One region of the Streptomyces sp. BL1 genome, then DNA from elsewhere that is predicted to be linked to it. Evidence: riboswitches for the same ligand, from Rfam matches in the RefSeq annotation. Region 1 holds a riboswitch; each other region holds the start of a gene.
The links. A riboswitch is a leader RNA that binds a small molecule or an ion and turns the genes downstream of it on or off. The one in region 1 is predicted to bind cobalamin.

Region 1 (4,205 bases):
TCGCCGAACTCGGCGTAGCACATGTGCGTGTGGATCTGTGTGGCCGGAGCGACGCTCGCGGTGCTGACCCGGAAGGACTCGGTGGCCCATTCCAGATAGGCGGGGCGGTCCGCCGCGCGCAGCGGCAGCGTCTCGCGCAGCGCCGGCTCGTCGACCTGGATCACCGAAGTGCCCGCCGCCTCCAGGTCGTCGACCTCGTCCCGCAGCGCGAGCGCCACCTGCCTGGCCGTCTCCCCCAGGGGCTGGTCGTCGCGTACGAAGGACCAGGCGAGCATCGTGACCGGCCCGGTGAGCATGCCCTTGACCGGGCGCGGGGTCAGCGACTGGGCGTACTTCGTCCACGCCACCGTCATCGGCTCCGGCCGCGAGATGTCGCCGGCCAGGATCGGCGGGCGCACGTAGCGGGTGCCGTACGACTGGACCCAGCCGTGCTCGGTGGCCAGATAGCCCGAGAGCTGTTCGGCGAAGTACTGGACCATGTCGTTGCGTTCGGGCTCGCCGTGCACCAGCACGTCGATGCCGGCCTTCTCCTGGAAGCCGATCACGTCCCGGATCTCGGTCTTGATGCGCTCCTCGTACCCGGCCGCGTCGATCTTCCCCTTGCGCAAGTCGGCGCGCGCGGTGCGCAGTTCGGCCGTCTGCGGGAAGGAGCCGATGGTCGTGGTCGGCAGCAGCGGCAGCCCCAGGTGCGCCCGCTGTGCTTCGGCACGCCGGTCGTACGGCTGGGAGCGGCGGGTGTCGGCCTCGGTCACCGCGGCCGCGCGGGTGCGCACCGCCGGGTCGTGGGTGATCGCGGAGGCCCGGCGGGACTCCAGGTCACGGCGGTTGGCGGACAGCGCGTCGGACGCCTTGTCGGTGCCCTCGGTCAACGCCCGCGCGAGCGTGACGATTTCGGTGGTCTTCTGGCGGGCGAAGGCCAGCCAGCGCAGCACCTCGGGGTCGATGTCGTTCTCGGCCTGGGCGTCCAGCGGTACGTGCAACAGCGAGCAGGAGGCGGCCACATCGACCCGCTCGGCGCGCCCGGCGAGCTTGCCGAGCGTGGCGAGCGACGCCTCCAGGTCGTTGATCCAGATGTTGCGGCCGTTGACCACGCCGGCCACCAGACGCTTGCCGGGCAGCCCGCCGGCGGCGGTGATGGCCTCCAGGTTGGCCGCGGCGGCGTCGGTGAAGTCGATCGCCAGGCCGTCGACGGGGCTGTTGGCCAGGACGGGCAGCGCGTCGCCCAGGCGGTCGAAGTAGGAGGCGACCAGCAGCTTCGGACGGTCGGCCAGGCCGCCCAGTTCGCGGTAGGCGCGCTCGGCCGCGGCCAGTTCCCCGGGCGTACGGTCCTGGACCAGGGCTGGCTCGTCGAGCTGCACCCAGTCGGCGCCCGCGGCGCGCAGCTCGGCCAGCAGCTGTGCGTAGACGGGCAGCAGCTTCTCCAGCAGGCTCAGCGGCTGGAAGTCGGGGGCGACACCGGGCGCCGGCTTGGCCAGCAGCAGGTATGTGACAGGGCCGACCAGGACCGGACGGGCCGTCAGACCCAGTGCGAGGGCTTCCTTGAGCTCGGCGACCTGCTTGGCCGGGTTCGCGGCGAAGGCGGTGTCGGGCCCCAACTCGGGCACCAGGTAGTGGTAGTTGGTGTCGAACCACTTGGTCATCTCCAGCGGCGCCACCTCCTGTGTGCCGCGGGCCATGGCGAAGAAGCCATCGAGCGCGTCGGCCTCGACGGCCGCGCGGTGGCGTTCGGGGATGGCGCCGACCATGACGCTGGTGTCGAGCATGTGGTCGTAGTACGAGAAGTCGCCGGTCGGCACTTCCTGGATGCCGGCCTCGGCGAGCTGGAGCCAGTTGGCCCGGCGCAGGTCGGCCGCGGTCTGCTTGAGGGCCTCGGCGGTGACGCGGCCCTTCCAGTAGCCCTCGATGGCCTTCTTCAGTTCCCGGTTCGGGCCCTGACGGGGGTAGCCGTACACGGTGGCCCGTGCTGCCGCGGCTGCGGACTTGGCTGTCACGGAACTCTCCTTCGCGAGATGTCTCGTCGGATCCCGGATCGAACGAGGAGACGAAGGGAGGCGAACAAACGGCGACGACAGTACGCGCGGCTTGCGTCTGCCTGCTCCATGTGTGTGCGCCGACCCGCCCTCGAGGTCACCGGAACTCCGCACGTGCATGCACACGTACGGGCAACGGGCAGGTCTTCGGACTTGCGGGCGTGCCGGCCGGTCTCCCGGCGGGCGCCTAGTGGCCATCGCTTCCCGGGCCGTGGCCCAGTGCTCATGACGGCGGTCGTTCCCGCTCACCGCTGCGGGGCAGTCCCGGAGTCACACCGGGTTCCCTCTTACGACGCCTCCCGCCTGGCAGACGGGGCGAACCAGCTGCACGGCCAGCGTAGACGCTCGACCCGCTTCCTGAACAGCGCGCCCGGCGGGAGGCGCCGGTCAACCTGGCCGCGCGGACGGCGTGGGTCACATGACGCGGCTCAGGTAGCAGCGGATCTCGTCGCGGTTCCGGGTGAGCCGGTCGATACGGGTGTCGAGGTTGTCGAGCTCCTGGCGCAGGAGTTCCGCCATGTCCGGGTCGGGACAGGCGGGCATGTCGCTGCGGGGGCCCTGGACACAGGGCAGCAGGAACCTGATGACCCGGGTGGACAGGCCGCAGTCCAGAAGCCCACGGATCTGGTGAACCTGCTCGATCGCTTCCTCGGCATAGTCGCGGTAGGTGTTCGACGAGCCCGCGGATGCAGCAGCCCCTGCTCTTCGTAGTAGCGCAGTTGACGGGTGCTCACCCCGGTGCAATGCGCAAGCTCGCCGATGCGCATGAAACCTCGAACGCCCTTCGTCCTTGACCTTCACGCCGGTGTCAAAGTTTAGCATCTGAGTGTTGACCCGGAATTCTCCCTCCCCAACTTCCGATTCAGAGAGGGGACGTCATGAATGCGGTCCGGACTTCGTACGAGGCGAAAGCGGGCAGTGTGCTCGATGTCGACAAGCCGTTCTACGACAGACTCGCCGAGGACACCGGCAGCAGGGAACTCGTCGACAGGTTCGTCCTTCCGCCCCGGTCGGGGCGTGCGTGGGAGGTGCCTGCCGGACACCTGTGCCGAGTGAGCACTCCTGACGGTGCCCAGTGCGGTGATTTCAACGTCTGGAACCGCCACAATCCGCGGGAGCGTCTGTGGGCGTCCCGTACCCGTCAGCTGCAGGGCGCGCATGTGACCCGCTACGACCGCCTGTGGTCGACCCTGCCGTACATGCGCCCCCTGCTGACGGTCACCAATGATTCGCTGGAGTGGTATGGAAAGGACGAGGACGGCGCCCGCGTGCATGATCTGCTCGGTTCGCGGTGCGACCCCTACATCAACCGCATTCTCACCGGCGAGGATTTCGATCTGCACTGTCACTCGAATCTGACCCGGGCGGTGTTGCCGTACGGATTGAGCGAGTCCGATGTGCACGACGTGCTGAACATCTTCACCGTCACCGGACTCGACGACGAGGACCGGTACTACATGAAGCCCTCGCCCGCGAAAGCCGGAGACTTCTTCGAATTCTTCGCCGAGCAGGATCTGCTGTGCGCACTGTCGAACTGCCCGGCAGGGGACCTCTCGGTGCCGTTCTGGGGCCCCGAGGCCGGCGAGCCCGTCTGCCGGCCGCTCGCCGTCGAGGTCCACCGCCCGCCGCGCCGGCTGACGGACGGCTGGAGCACGCCGCCCCGCTCCCCGTACGCAGGAATGCACGGGCTCCGACTGCGCGAGTGAGCACGGCACTCCGTGCTCACAGGCTCAGCTACGAAGCCCTACGGGGCGGGCTCCGGGCCTGTCAACTCCTCGGGAGAGAGCGGCTGTTCGGTCCAGATGATTTTGCCGTCGGGGGTGTCGCGGGTGCCCCAGCGCTGGGTGACCTGGGAGATGAGGTAGAGCCCGCGGCCGCCCTCGTCCGTCGCGCGCGGGTGGCGCAGGTACGGGGAGGTGTTGCTGCTGTCGGAGACCTCGCAGGTGAGGGTGTGTTCGAGGATGAGGCGCAGCCGGATGGGCGCGGCCCCGTAGCGGATGGCGTTGGTGACCAGTTCGCTGACGACCAGTTCCGTGGTGAACGCCAGCTCTTCCAGGCCCCAATTGGTCAGCTGTTCCATGGTCTGTTCGCGGGCACGCGAGACCACGGCCGGGTCGGCGGGCAGGTCCCAGGTGGCGTACCGGTCCGCGCCGAGGCTGCGGGTCGCGGCCAGCA
Region 2 (4,205 bases), 3.8 Mb from region 1:
CACCGTCGTACCGGGTTCGGGGCAGAGGTCGACGCCGTCGAGGATGCGCCGTCCGCCGGCGTTCCAGGTCACGTCCACGGCTTGCAGGGTCACTTGTCGGCTCTCCTTTCCGCGGTCGCCGGCCGCACACTCGCGGTCATCGCACGCTCGCGGTCATCGCACACTCGCGGTCATCGCACGCTCCGGCTGCGGTGGAGGATGAACGCGAAGCAGGGGACGCCGATCAGCGAGGTCACGACGCCCACCGGTACGTCCTGCGGGTCGAGCACGGTACGGGCCACGGTGTCGACCCACACGAGGAAGACCGCACCGGCGAGTGCCGTCGTGGGCAACAGCCCCCGATGCCCCGGCCCGACGACAGCCCGGGCCGCGTGCGGCAGCACGAGCCCGACGAACCCGATCGCCCCGGCGGCGCTCACGAGCGTCGCCGTCAGCAGCGCGGTGACGACGAGCAGGACGAGCCGTACGCGGCGGACCGAGACGCCCAGCGCGGCGGCCGCTTCCTGCCCGAAGGTGAAGGCGTCCAGGTGGTGCGCGTACGCGAGGCACACGAGCAGCGCGAGCGCCAAAGCGCCGGCGCAGAAGGCGACATCGGTCCAGCCGGCATTGGCGAGGGAGCCGAGGAGCCAGAACAGTACGCCGCGGGTCTGCTCGGCGTCGGCGGACGACATCACGATGAACGAGGTGAGCGCGGAGAAGAGTTGCATGCCGGCGACACCGGCGAGCAGGACGCGTTCGTTGGTGGCGCCGGACGCGTAGGCGAGGGCGAGGACCAGGACGAACGAGAGCAGCGCTCCGGCGAAGGCGCCCATGGGGAGGGTGACGGCGCTGCCGCCGACGCCGAGGACGACGACGAGGACCGCGCCGGTGGAAGCTCCGGAGGAGACGCCGAGTACGTACGGGTCGGCGAGCGGGTTGCGCAGCAGGGACTGCATGATGGCGCCGCACACGCCGAGTCCGGCGCCGCACACGGCGGCGAGGACCGTACGGGGCAGCCGCAGGTCCCACACGATGCCCTCGCGGATGGGGGTGAGGCCGGTGGAGCCGCCCCAGCCGAGGTGTTCGGCGACGACGCCCCACACGTCGGTGACGCGGATGTCGGAGGGGCCGATGGTGATGGTGACGGCGACGGACAGCAGGAGCAGCGCGAGTCCGCCCATCCACAGCACGCCGAGCCGCAGCCGCGGCTTCCCGGAGGGCACGGCGGACGCGGAGCCGGACCGGCCGACGGAAGCGGAAGTCCCGGACACGGAGGGCCCGTCCGCAGCCGAACCGGACACGGAAGCCCCGTCCGCAGCCGAACCGGACACGGAAGCCCCGGCCGCAGAAAGCCCGGACGCGGGCGAACCGGACGGGTCCGCCCCGGCCCCCTCACCGGACGAACCGGACACCTCCCCGGCCCCCTCCCCGGAGGGCGCCCGCTTCACAGGAAGTCCCCTCGGAAGTCCCCTCACTTGTCGAGCCCGAACTTCCGCAGTCCCGCGGCCACTTTCTCCACGCCTTCGCCCGGCAGCCGTACGGACGGGTTCATCGCGGCCCCGCTCAGCAGCACGTACCGCTTCTTCTTCACGGCCTCCATGTGCCGTGTCACGGGGTTCGACTCCAGGAACTCGATCTTCTGCTTCGCGGATTCGGCGGTCTCCCGCTTCCGTGTCAGATCCCCGAGAACGATCATGTCGGGGTTGCGGTCGGCGACGTCCTCCCAGTTGACCTGCGGCCATTCCTGGCGGGTGTCGTCGAAGACGTTCTTCGCGCCGACGGCGCGGTTGATCGCGCCGGGTGCGCCGCAGCAGCCCGCCATATAGGGCGATTCGGAGTTGGCGAACCAGTACATCAGCCGGGCGTCCGAGGCGTTCACGTCCTCGGTGGCCTTCGCCTCCCGCGCCTTGAGCCGGCCGATCAGCTTCTCGCCGCGCTTCTCCACGCCGAACACCTCGGCGAGGTCGCGGATTTCGCCGTACACGGTCTCCACCGTGAGCGGCTTCGTACGGGAGCCGTCGCCGCCGCCCGCGGTGGTCTTGCCCTCGCAGTCGGCCGGGGAGACGTACGTGGGGACGCCGAGCTTCTCGAAGTCGCCGCGGCGGGCGACGCCGCCCTTGCCGAGGGTGGACTCGAAGGTGGCGGAGACGAAGTCCGGCTCCTTGTCCAGCACCCGCTCGAAGGACGGGTTGTTGTCGGCGAGCCGCGGGATCTTCGCGTTGGCCTTCTTCAGTTCGGGCAGTACGGGGTCGGTCCAGGTCGCGGTGCCCGCGATCCGGTCGCCGAGGCCGAGGGAGAGCAGGAGCTCGGTGGAGTCCTGGTTCAGGGACACGGCGCGCGTCGGCGGCCGCTCAACTTTCACTTTCTGCCCGCAGTTGTCCAGTTTCTTGGGGTATCCGGCGGGGGCGGCCTTGTCCGCGCCCTTCCCCTCCGGATCCGTTCCGCCCTGGGCGCCGCAGGACGCGACCAGGCCGAGAACGACAGGTATCAGCACGGATATGGACAGCGCGCGGCGGCGGCTGCGGTGGCGGAATAGCGCCATGGTCCCTTTTCCGTCGGGGGCTCATGCGCGGAGCCCGGCGGCCTCTTGCGGCCAGCAGGTCTTCGGGCTCGGGATCGTGTACGGACGAGCGCCTTCCCGGAGCTTCCGTGCTCCAGTGGCCTGTACTCGCCCAGCTCCCATACCGCTGCGCGTCAGCTCCGGACTCCCACCGGATTCCCTTGTACGAACCGCCTGGTGACAGGGGTCGACTGGCGTTCGCAAGCTACCACACACCCGGCATCGCACCGCTGGGCCGCACCTCGGCGCGAACCGCAGCGGGCCCGAACACACCCCGCGTACGCAGGGCGTTCGTACGGCAACCGTGTGCCGGTCCGCGTCTCGACGTACGGACCGTGTACCGCGGAGCAGGGGGGACGCACTAGGCTGCCCGCGTGGCTGATCTCCAGATTCCCGCTGACATCAAGCCCGCCGACGGTCGATTCGGCTCGGGCCCGTCCAAGGTGCGTACGGAGGCGCTCAGCGCCCTGGCTGCCACCGGTACCTCTCTGCTCGGCACGTCACACCGCCAGGCCCCGGTCAAGGACCTGGTCGGCAAGGTGCGTGACGGAGTGAAGGAGCTGTTCCAGCTCCCCGAGGGGTATGAAGTGGTGCTCGGAAACGGTGGTTCCACCGCTTTCTGGGACATCGCGACACACGGTCTGATCCAGACCAAGTCGCAGCACCTGTCCTTCGGCGAGTTCTCGTCGAAGTTCGCCAAGGCCGCCGAGCTGGCGCCGTGGCTGGACGCCCCGTCCGTGATCAAGTCCGAGCCGGGTACGCACCCGGCAGCGCGGGCCGAACAGGGCGTGGATGTGTACGCCCTCACCCACAACGAGACCTCGACCGGCGTCGCGATGCCGATCGAGCGCGTGTCCGGCGCGGACGACGACGCCCTGGTGCTCGTCGACGCGACGTCCGGCGCGGGCGGCCTGCCGGTCGACATCTCCCAGACGGATGTCTACTACTTCGCCCCGCAGAAGTCCTTCGCCTCCGACGGCGGCCTGTGGATCGGCGTCTTCTCGCCGGCCGCGATCGAGCGCGCCGAGCGGATCGCCGCGTCCGACCGGCACATCCCGGCGTTCTTCGACCTGAAGACGGCGATCGACAACTCCCGCAAGAACCAGACGTACAACACCCCGGCGCTCTCCACGCTGTTCCTGCTGAACGACCAGCTGGAGTGGCTGAACGGCCAGGGCGGTCTGGACTGGGCGGTGCGCCGCACCGCGACGTCGTCGCGCGCGCTGTACGGCTGGGCCGAGGAGTCCAAGCAGGCGACGCCGTTCGTCACCGACCCGGCGCAGCGGTCGCAGGTCGTCGGCACGGTCGACTTCGACGACGCGATCGACGCGGCGCAGGTCGCCAAGGTCCTGCGGGCCAACGGCATCGTCGACACCGACCCGTACCGCAAGCTGGGCCGCAACCAGCTGCGCGTCGCCATGTTCCCGGCGGTCGAGCCGTCCGACGTGGAGGCCCTGACGGCCTGCATCGACTACGTGATCGAGAAGCTGTAACGCGATAACGCGGTAACGCTACGCGCTGTGCGGTGCCCGCGGGCTGGGCGGGCCGCGACGCACGTGAAGGGGCCCGGACACCAAGTGCCCGGGCCCCTTCCCCGTCCCGCCCCAGACCCCCGCCCAGCGGTCTACGCGCACCCCGCACTCACACCACCGACCCGCCCCGTGCG
Region 3 (4,205 bases), 2.3 Mb from region 1:
GGGTGTTGGGTCTCTCCCGGCTGTACGGGGTGACCGGGCTGTTCCGGCTGTCCGGACTGTTCTGATGGCCCGGGGACGGTGGCGGAGGCGGCGCTGCTCGCGGCGGGGGCGATCCGGGTCGCCGGGCGGGAGCGCAGGTAGTAGGTGGTCTTGATGCCGCGCTTCCAGGCGTACGCGTACATCGAGCTGAGCTTGCCGATGGTCGGCGCCGCCATGAAGAGGTTCAGCGACTGGCTCTGGTCCAGGAACGGCGTACGGGCTGCGGCCATGTCGATGACCGCGCGCTGGGGCAGCTCCCACGCCGTGCGGTACAGGTGCCGTACGTCCGCCGGGATCCACTCCAGGTCCGCGACCGACCCGTTGGCCTCCCGCAGCGCGTCCCGCGCCCGGTCGTCCCACAGGCCGCGCCGCTTCAACTCGTCGATCAGGTAGGCGTTCACCTGGAGGAACTCGCCGCTGAGCGTCTCGCGCTTGAAGAGGTTGGACACCTGCGGCTCGATGCACTCGTACACGCCGGCGATCGACGCGATGGTGGCAGTCGGGGCGATGGCGAGCAGCAGGGAGTTGCGCATGCCGGTGCTCCGGATGCGGGCGCGCAGCGCGTCCCAGCGCTCCGGCCAGGCGGCGTTCCGTACGGCGTCCGGGTAGTGGTCGGGGTGCAGCACACCGCGTGCCGTACGGGTCGACTCCCAGGCGGGCAGCGGGCCGTGCCGTTCGGCGAGGTCCGCCGACGCCTCGTAGGCCGCCAGCATGATGCGTTCGGCGATACGGGTGGACAGCTCGCGGGCGCCGTCCGAGTCGAAGGGCAGCCGCAGCCGGAACAGCACGTCCTGCAGACCCATGACGCCCAGACCGACGGGCCGCCAGCGGGAGTTGGAGCGGCCGGACTGTTCGGTCGGATAGAAGTTGATGTCCACGACGCGGTCGAGGAAGGTCACGGCCGTTCGTACGGTGGCGTCCAGCCGTTCCCAGTCCATCCGGCCGTCGTCGCCCAGGTGCGCCGACAGGTTGACCGAGCCGAGGTTGCACACGGCGGTCTCCCCGTCGTCGGTCACCTCCAGGATCTCGGTGCATAGGTTCGAGGAGTGCACGGTGCGGCCCGGTTCGGCCGTCTGGTTGGCCGTCCGGTTGGACGCGTCCTTGAACGTCATCCAGCCGTTGCCGGTCTGCGCGAGGGTGCGCATCATGCGGGAGTACAACTGCCGTGCGGGCACCTGCCGTACGTACAGCTGCTCGTCCTCGGCACGGCGGTACGCGGCGTCGAACTCGTCGCCCCACAGGTCGACCAGTTCCGGTACGTCGGCGGGGGAGAACAGCGACCAGTCTGCGTCCGCCTCGACGCGCCGCATGAACTCGTCGGGGATCCAGTGCGCGATGTTCAGATTGTGCGTGCGCCGCGCTTCCTCGCCGGTGTTGTCGCGCAGCTCCAGGAACTCCTCCACGTCCGCGTGCCAGGGCTCCAGATAGACGCACGCCGCGCCTTTGCGCCGGCCGCCCTGATTGACCGCGGCCACCGAGGAGTCGAGGGTGCGCAGGAACGGCACGATGCCGTTGGAGTGTCCGTTGGTGCCGCGGATCAGGGAGCCGCGGGCCCTGATCCGGCTGAACGGCAGCCCGATGCCGCCCGCGTGCTTCGAGAGCCGGGCGACCTGGTGGTATCGCTCGTAGAGCGAGTCCAGTTCGTCCAGCGGCGAGTCCAGCAGATAGCAGGAGGACATCTGCGGGTGCCGCGTCCCGGAGTTGAACAGCGTGGGGGAGGACGGCAGATAGGCGAGCGAACTGGTCAGCCGGTACAGCTCGGCGACCTCCTCCAGCGCCTCCTGGGACACACCGTCCGCCAGACCGCACGCCACCCGCAGCAGGAAGTGCTGCGCCGTCTCGGTGACCTGACGGCTGGTCGGATGCCGCAGCAGGTAGCGCGAGTGCAGCGTGCGCAGCCCGAAGTAGCCGAACCGGTCGTCGGCGCCGTCCGCGACGGCCTGTTCGGCCAGCGCGTCCAGACGCGCCGCGTGCCGCCGTACGAAGTCCGCCGTGCCGTCCGCGATCAGCCCCTCCCGGTGGCCGGTGGCGACGGAGGCGGAGAAGGACACCGCGCCCTGCGCGGCGGCCTCCTCCCGCACGGTGCGGGTGAGCAGCCGCGCGGCGAGCCGCGAGTACTCCGGTTCCTCGGCGGTCAGCCCCGCGGCGGCCTCGGTCGCCAGGGACCGCAACTCGGCCTCATCGGCGCCCGGTTGCCGTCCGAGCCGTACGGCGGCGGCGATCCGCTCCGGGTCGGTGGCCGGCAGTCCGGCGCTGAGCTCCCGCAGGGTGTTCAGCAGCCGGCCGGCCGCTGAACCGGGCTCGTCGGACCGCGGTTCCCCGCCGGACGGGCCCGACGTGCCGGCGGGTGCTGCTGGTGCGATGGTCACTGGACGCGCTCTCCCTCGCATGCGGGGCCGCGAGAGCGAGTCGGGACGGGGCGCGTACGGGGGCCGCCGCACCGGCGCGGGGCACACCCGTCAGCGTCCGCCGGCTCAACCCACGAAGCCCGGACGACAGTTCACACTGCCGGCAGGCACTCGGACTTGTGTGGGCAGACAAAGCAGCCCATCACTCACCGTTGCGGGACAGTTCCGGACTTGCACCGGATTCCCCTGCGGCGACAGCGAGCACGAGCATACATCTTGTGCTGCCCCGTGCGCCCCACCCCATATCTTGTGTCGCCGGTCAATCCGCTGGGGACAGTTCCACCCCGAAGGTCAGCAGGGTGAACTCCGGGGCCGGACCCCAGTCCCGATCGGGGCTGCGGACGAACCCCAGCCGCCCGTACAGCCGGTGGGCCGGAGCCATCCGCGGGGAGCTCGACATGACGACCCGTTCCAGCCCCTGCTCGCGGGCCCGGTCCAGACAGGCCCGCACCAGCGCCTCACCGACGCCGCGCCGCCGTCCCGCCCCGCGCACGGCCAGCATCCGGAACTCGCCCTCGCCGGGGCGCGAGACCTCCGCGTACGCCCCGTCGGGTCCCGTGTAGGTCACGCTGCCCAGCAGTTCGCCGGTCGCCGAGTCCACGGCGACGAGCAGTTCGGCCCGCGCCGCACGGCCCCGCGCGTCGCGCAGGGTGGTCAGATAGCTGTCGGCCTCCCCGAAGTCCAGCAGACCGTCCCCGAGATACGCCTCCGCGGTGAGCTCCCCGACCTCGTCCAGCTCGCCGGAGTGTGCGCGTCTGATGCTGAAGTCCATGCGGCAAGCATGCGGCACCCCACTGACAGCGGTCAGTGGGGTGCCGTGGTGTCCGGTGCGGCAGTGCGCGGCGTCAGCGGCTGTCCGTACGGCCCGCGTCGGGGTCGTCGCCCGGACTCGCCGCGGCGGCAGCCAGTTCGGCCTTCTCCTCCTTGGTGGTGATCAGGCCGGCCGGTGCCACGATCCGGGACTGTTCGTACGGGGCCTCGTGCAGCCGGGCCGCGATGCCGCTCCGCTGCTCCCGCAGCGAACGCACGCAGGTGCGCGCCGAGTCCGCCAGGACCACGACAACCAGCAGGGCGAACAGTGCGGAAAGCACCCCGTCCACCGTGGTGTTGGTGACGATGGTGTGCATGTCGTCCATGGTCTTGGCGGGCGGCAGCACCTTGCCCTGCTCGATGGCGTCCTGGGTGACCGAACGCTGCTTGAAGAAGCCCACCTTGGGATCGGACGAGAACACCTTCTGCCAGCTCGCGGTCAGCGTCACGACCGCGTCCCACACCAGCGGAATGCCCGTCACCCAGGCCCACTTGAGCCGTCCGGACTTGATCAGCAGCGTCGTGGCGACCGCCAGGGCGACCGCGGCCAGCAGCTGGTTGGCGATGCCGAAGAGCGGGAAGAGCTGGTTGATGCCGCCCAGCGGCTCGTGCACGCCGACCCACAGGAAGTAGCCCCACAGCGCCACGACGATGGCGCTGGTGAGCCACAGTCCGGGCTTCCAGCTGATGTTGCGGAACTTCGGCATGACGTTGCCGAGGGTGTCCTGCAGCATGAACCGGCCCACCCGGGTGCCCGCGTCGAGCGCGGTCAGGATGAACAGCGCCTCGAACATGATCGCGAAGTGGTACCAGAACGCCTTCATCCCGGCGCCGCCGACCACTTGGGAGAAGATCTCGGACACGCCGACCGCCAGTGTCGGCGCACCGCCCGTACGGGACAGCAGCGACTGTTCCTCCACCGCCTTGGCCGCGGCGGCGAGCTGGTCG
Region 4 (4,205 bases), 5.4 Mb from region 1:
GCTCATGCTGACGTCCTTCCTCGGTGGTGCGGGCCGGACAACGTCCGGTAACCGTGTTGCATGGCGGTGTCGTTCATGACCTCGCTCCGTCCTGAGCGGGTGCCGGCGCGCCCGGCGGGACGAACGGCAGCCCCGCGGGCGCTCCTTGCTCGATCAGCCGCAGCAGCGCGTCGGTGTCGGCGTGTTCCTCGATCAGGTCGCCCAGCCGGTCGAGCTGTTCCTCGCGCAGGGTGGCGAAGCTCGTCTCCGGCGCCGGTACGAAACCGGGGCGGCCCGCCTCGTCGGCCACCCGCCGCAGCAGCGCCCGCCGGAAGCTGTCGCACTCCAGCGACCCGTGCCAGTGTGTGCCCCGTACGGAGCCCACACGGCAGCCGTCCAGCGCGCGCCCGTGCGCGTCCGAGATGAACGCGTCGTCGCCGCCGAGCACTTCGGCGACACCGTGGTGGATCTCGTACCCCTCGACCGGCTGCCCCAGCGCCGTGCCGGCGGGCCGCGCGAGGGTCTTCTCCGGCGCGAACCGCACCCGTACGGGCAGCAGTCCGAGCCCCTCCACCGTCCCGGCGCGCGACTCGACGTCGTCCTCGATGCGTTCGCCCAGCAGCTGGTAGCCGCCGCAGATGCCCAGCACCGGGCGGCCCTCGGCGGCGCGCCGCGCCAGCGCCTGCGCCAGGCCGCGCTCCCGCAGCCAGCGCAGGGCCTTCACGGTGCCGCGGGTGCCGGGCACCACCACCAGGTCGGCGTCGGTGAGTTCCTCGGGCCGGTCGGTGAAGCGGACGACGACACCCGGCTCGGCGGCCAGCGCGTCGACATCCGTGAAGTTCGACATCAGCGGCACCGGCAGCACGGCGACCCGCAGGACGTCGCTGCCGTGCGGCGGGTCGATCGCCGACTCGCGGACCGTGCCGCGCATCGACACGCGCAGTCCGTCCTCCTCGTCGATGCCCAGCCCGTTCCGGTGCGGCAGTACGCCGAGCGTCTGCCGGCCCGTCAGCCCGCGCAGCTGCTCCAGGCCGGGCTCCAGCAGCGACACGTCGCCGCGGAACTTGTTGACCATATAGCCGGCCAGCAGCGACTGGTCCTCGCCCGACAGCAGCGCGGTCGTACCGAAGAACGACGCGAACACGCCGCCCCTGTCGATGTCGCCGACCACCACGACGGGCAGCCCGGCGGCCCGCGCGAGGCCCATGTTGACGATGTCGCTGCGCCGCAGATTGATCTCCGCCGGGCTGCCGGCGCCCTCGCAGATCACCGCGTCGTGGGTGCTGCGCAGCTCTTCCAGACAGCCGGTGACGGTCTCCAGGAGCTGCCCCTGCCGCCCGGCGTGGTAGCCACGGGCACTTAGTTCACCCACCGGCTTGCCCAGCAGTACGACCTGGCTCGTCCTGTCGCCGCCCGGCTTCAGCAGCACCGGGTTCATCAGCGCGCTCGGCTCGGTCCGCGCGGCCGCGGCCTGCATGGCCTGCGCCCGCCCGATCTCCGCACCGTCGCGCGTGACGAACGAATTGAGCGACATGTTCTGCGCCTTGAAGGGGGCGACCTTGATGCCCTTGCGCGCCAGCCAGCGGCAGATGCCCGCCGTGACCACGCTCTTGCCCGCGTCCGAGGTCGTCCCCGCGATCAGCAGACCGCCTCCGGTACGTGTACGGGTACCGCTCACACCCTCCCCTTCCCGCGGAGCAGCGCCAGCCGTCCCGCTGCGGTGACGGCCAGCGTCAGGGCGCCGACGCGCCGCGACAGCCGTACGGCCCGCTCGATGTCGCCGGAACGCACGTCGCGTCCCTCGGTGTTCAGCACGGGCCGGTGCTCCGTCCGCCCGCCGTACGAGAGCGTGCCCCCCAGACGGACACCCAGTGCACCCGCGAACGCGGCTTCCACAGGGCCCGCGTTGGGGCTGGGATGCTCTCCCGCGTCCGCCTGCCACGCGCGCCACGCGCCGTGCGGGTCGGGCCCGCCCAGTACGGCCAGCAGCGCGGTCAGCCGGGCGCCGGGCCAGCCCGCGACGTCGTCGAGCCGTGCGGCCGCCCAGCCGAACCGCAGGTGGCGGGGCGAGCGGTGGCCGACCATCGCGTCCAGCGTGTTCACGGCGCGGAACCCGGCCAGCCCCGGTACGCCCGCCAGCGCGCCCCACACGAGCGCCCCGACGACCGCGTCGGACGTGTTCTCCGCGACGGATTCGACCACAGCGCGCGCGATGCCGTCCGCGTCCAGCGCCTGCGGGTCGCGTCCGCACAGATGCGGCAACCGCCGCCGTGCGCCCTCGACATCGCCCGCCTCCAGGGCGGTGCCGATCGCCTGCGCCTCGCGGCACAGCGAGGTCCCGCCGACAACGGCCCAGGTGGCAGCGGCGGTCAGTGCCGTACGGGAGCGGGGAGCGCGGCGCAGCGCGCCGACGGCTCCGGCCGCGGCGGCTACGGTGCCGCCCACGCACAGCGCGGTGTACGCGGCGCCCGCCGTACGCCCGTCGCGCCACAGCGCGCGCTCCAGCGCGCCCGCGGCCCGCCCGAAGGCGGCGACGGGGTGCGCACGGCGCGGATCGCCCGCGAGCAGGTCGAGCGCGTAGCCCAGGGCCGCACCGGTGACATAGGAGCTGTGCTTCGCACGCGGCATGTCGTCAGCGCGCCGTCGCGCCTCGTACGGCCGTCGTCGGACAGGGAGTTGACCGGGTGCCAGACATGGCGGTGTCCTCACTCAGGGTCCGCGCCCTGGTTCGACGTGTCCGGCGGTGAGAGTCTCCTGGCTCCCGGATCGGCGCTCGTGCCGGTGCCGTTGCACCGTTCCCCTGCCTTCCAGCCCGTGTCGCTGGCGGGCCGTGACCTTCGGATGGGGAGCGCTCCCCGGTGACAGTGGCGGGACCGCGCCGGATTCTCACCGGCTTCCTCTCCTGCCGCCGCTGGGCAACGTGAAGTCCACCATGGTGAGGAAACGGCGTCAACTTCGTGTTGACCTGCGACGGAAGAGTGTGAGCAGACACACCGGAAGGGGCACCGGCCAAGACCGGTGCCCCTTCGGCGAGTTCCACGGGGTGCCGCGGACGACCGCGGCGCGCCGTGCTATGCGGCGATGATCCAGATCCCGAACGCGACGGCTGCCGCGCACAGGGCGAAGCACACGACGGCGCCGGCCCTGGCGGGCGCCGAGGCGCTCGTCGACCCGCCGTCGGCGGTGCTCCGGGACGACGTACCGACGATGCCGAGCGTGAAGACGCCCACCAGACCGACCGTCGCCACCAGCGTGACGCCGAAGACCTGGCCGAGTGCGGCCCAGTCGATTTCCATAGCGATTCTCTCTTCCGGCTTTCCGGCTTTCCGAAGCCGCGGCGTCAGGAGGAGACGCCGGCGGCGGGCTGCTTCTCCGCTGCGGCCGCGCTGTCCGTCGCCGCGGCGCCCGCGGCGGGCGGCGGGCTGACGGCCCGTACGGCGGCCGTGACGACGCCCTGCGGCGCGTCGGCCGCGGGCTCGGCGATGCGGGTGTCGTTGACGTTGGTGTGGTCGACCGGCTCACGGCGCGACAGCAGCCAGATGCCGCCGCAGATCACCAGCGCCAGCACCGCGACCGTGGTGACACCCCAGTTGCCCTGGGACGCCAGCAGCGCGGAGCCCGCGGCGACCAGTCCGGCCGCCGGCAGGGTCAGTGCCCATCCGGCGACCATCCGGCCCGCCGTCGACCAGCGCACCACGCCGCCCTTGCGGCCGACCCCGGAGCCCATGACGGCACCGGAGCAGACGTGGGTGGTGGAGAGCGAGAAGCCGATGTGCGAGGAGGCCAGGATGGTGGCCGCGGCGCCGGTCTGTGCGGCGAAGCCCTGCGGGGGCTTGATGTCGGTGAGGCCCTTGCCCATGGTGCGGATGATCCGCCAGCCGCCGAGGTAGGTGCCCAGCGCGATGGCGATGCCCGCGGACGCGATGACCCACATGGGCGGGTCCGAACCGGGTGCCAGCGCGCCGCCGGCGACGAGCGCGAGGGTGATCACGCCCATGGTCTTCTGCGCGTCGTTGGTGCCGTGCGCCAGGGAGACCAGCGCGGCGGACGTGATCTGTCCGGCGCGGTAGCCCTTGGCGGAGTCCTTCTCGTCGGTGTTCCTCGCGACGCGGTAGGTGAGCCGGGTCGCGACGAGCGAGGCGATGCCCGCGACGAGCGGGGCGGCGAGTGCCGGGATGAGCACCTTCATGACCACGGTCTCGCCGTTCACGGCGTTGAGACCGACG

Region 2: another riboswitch for cobalamin. It lies ahead of AC3AGO_RS19645 (ABC transporter substrate-binding protein); the one in region 1 lies ahead of metE (5-methyltetrahydropteroyltriglutamate--homocysteine S-methyltransferase).
Region 3: another riboswitch for cobalamin. It lies ahead of AC3AGO_RS13020 (ribonucleoside-diphosphate reductase subunit alpha); the one in region 1 lies ahead of metE (5-methyltetrahydropteroyltriglutamate--homocysteine S-methyltransferase).
Region 4: another riboswitch for cobalamin. It lies ahead of AC3AGO_RS26435 (cobalamin biosynthesis protein); the one in region 1 lies ahead of metE (5-methyltetrahydropteroyltriglutamate--homocysteine S-methyltransferase).

Annotation. Positions count from the first base shown of each region.
Region 1 is NZ_JBXYWZ010000002.1:658,625-662,829, reverse strand. Features, by position in the region: gene metE (5-methyltetrahydropteroyltriglutamate--homocysteine S-methyltransferase) at 1-1,991, opposite strand, end outside; cobalamin riboswitch at 2,152-2,370, opposite strand; gene AC3AGO_RS03115 (MerR family transcriptional regulator) at 2,445-2,615, opposite strand; partial or broken gene AC3AGO_RS03110 (hypothetical protein) at 2,744-2,797, opposite strand; gene AC3AGO_RS03105 (urea carboxylase-associated family protein) at 2,909-3,736, shown strand; gene AC3AGO_RS03100 (SpoIIE family protein phosphatase) at 3,775-4,205, opposite strand, start outside.
Region 2 is NZ_JBXYWZ010000002.1:4,439,436-4,443,640, reverse strand. Features, by position in the region: gene AC3AGO_RS19655 (ABC transporter ATP-binding protein) at 1-93, opposite strand, end outside; gene AC3AGO_RS19650 (FecCD family ABC transporter permease) at 171-1,160, opposite strand; gene AC3AGO_RS19645 (ABC transporter substrate-binding protein) at 1,451-2,521, opposite strand; cobalamin riboswitch at 2,558-2,750, opposite strand; gene serC (phosphoserine transaminase) at 2,914-4,032, shown strand.
Region 3 is NZ_JBXYWZ010000002.1:2,969,213-2,973,417, reverse strand. Features, by position in the region: gene AC3AGO_RS13020 (ribonucleoside-diphosphate reductase subunit alpha) at 1-2,408, opposite strand, end outside; adenosylcobalamin-variant (AdoCbl-variant) riboswitch at 2,545-2,645, opposite strand; gene AC3AGO_RS13015 (GNAT family N-acetyltransferase) at 2,707-3,219, opposite strand; gene AC3AGO_RS13010 (carbon starvation CstA family protein) at 3,293-4,205, opposite strand, start outside.
Region 4 is NZ_JBXYWZ010000002.1:6,021,729-6,025,933, forward strand. Features, by position in the region: gene AC3AGO_RS26425 (putative cobaltochelatase) at 1-6, opposite strand, end outside; gene AC3AGO_RS26430 (cobyric acid synthase) at 74-1,657, opposite strand; gene AC3AGO_RS26435 (cobalamin biosynthesis protein) at 1,654-2,607, opposite strand; cobalamin riboswitch at 2,728-2,878, opposite strand; gene AC3AGO_RS26440 (hypothetical protein) at 3,051-3,275, opposite strand; gene AC3AGO_RS26445 (anion permease) at 3,320-4,205, opposite strand, start outside.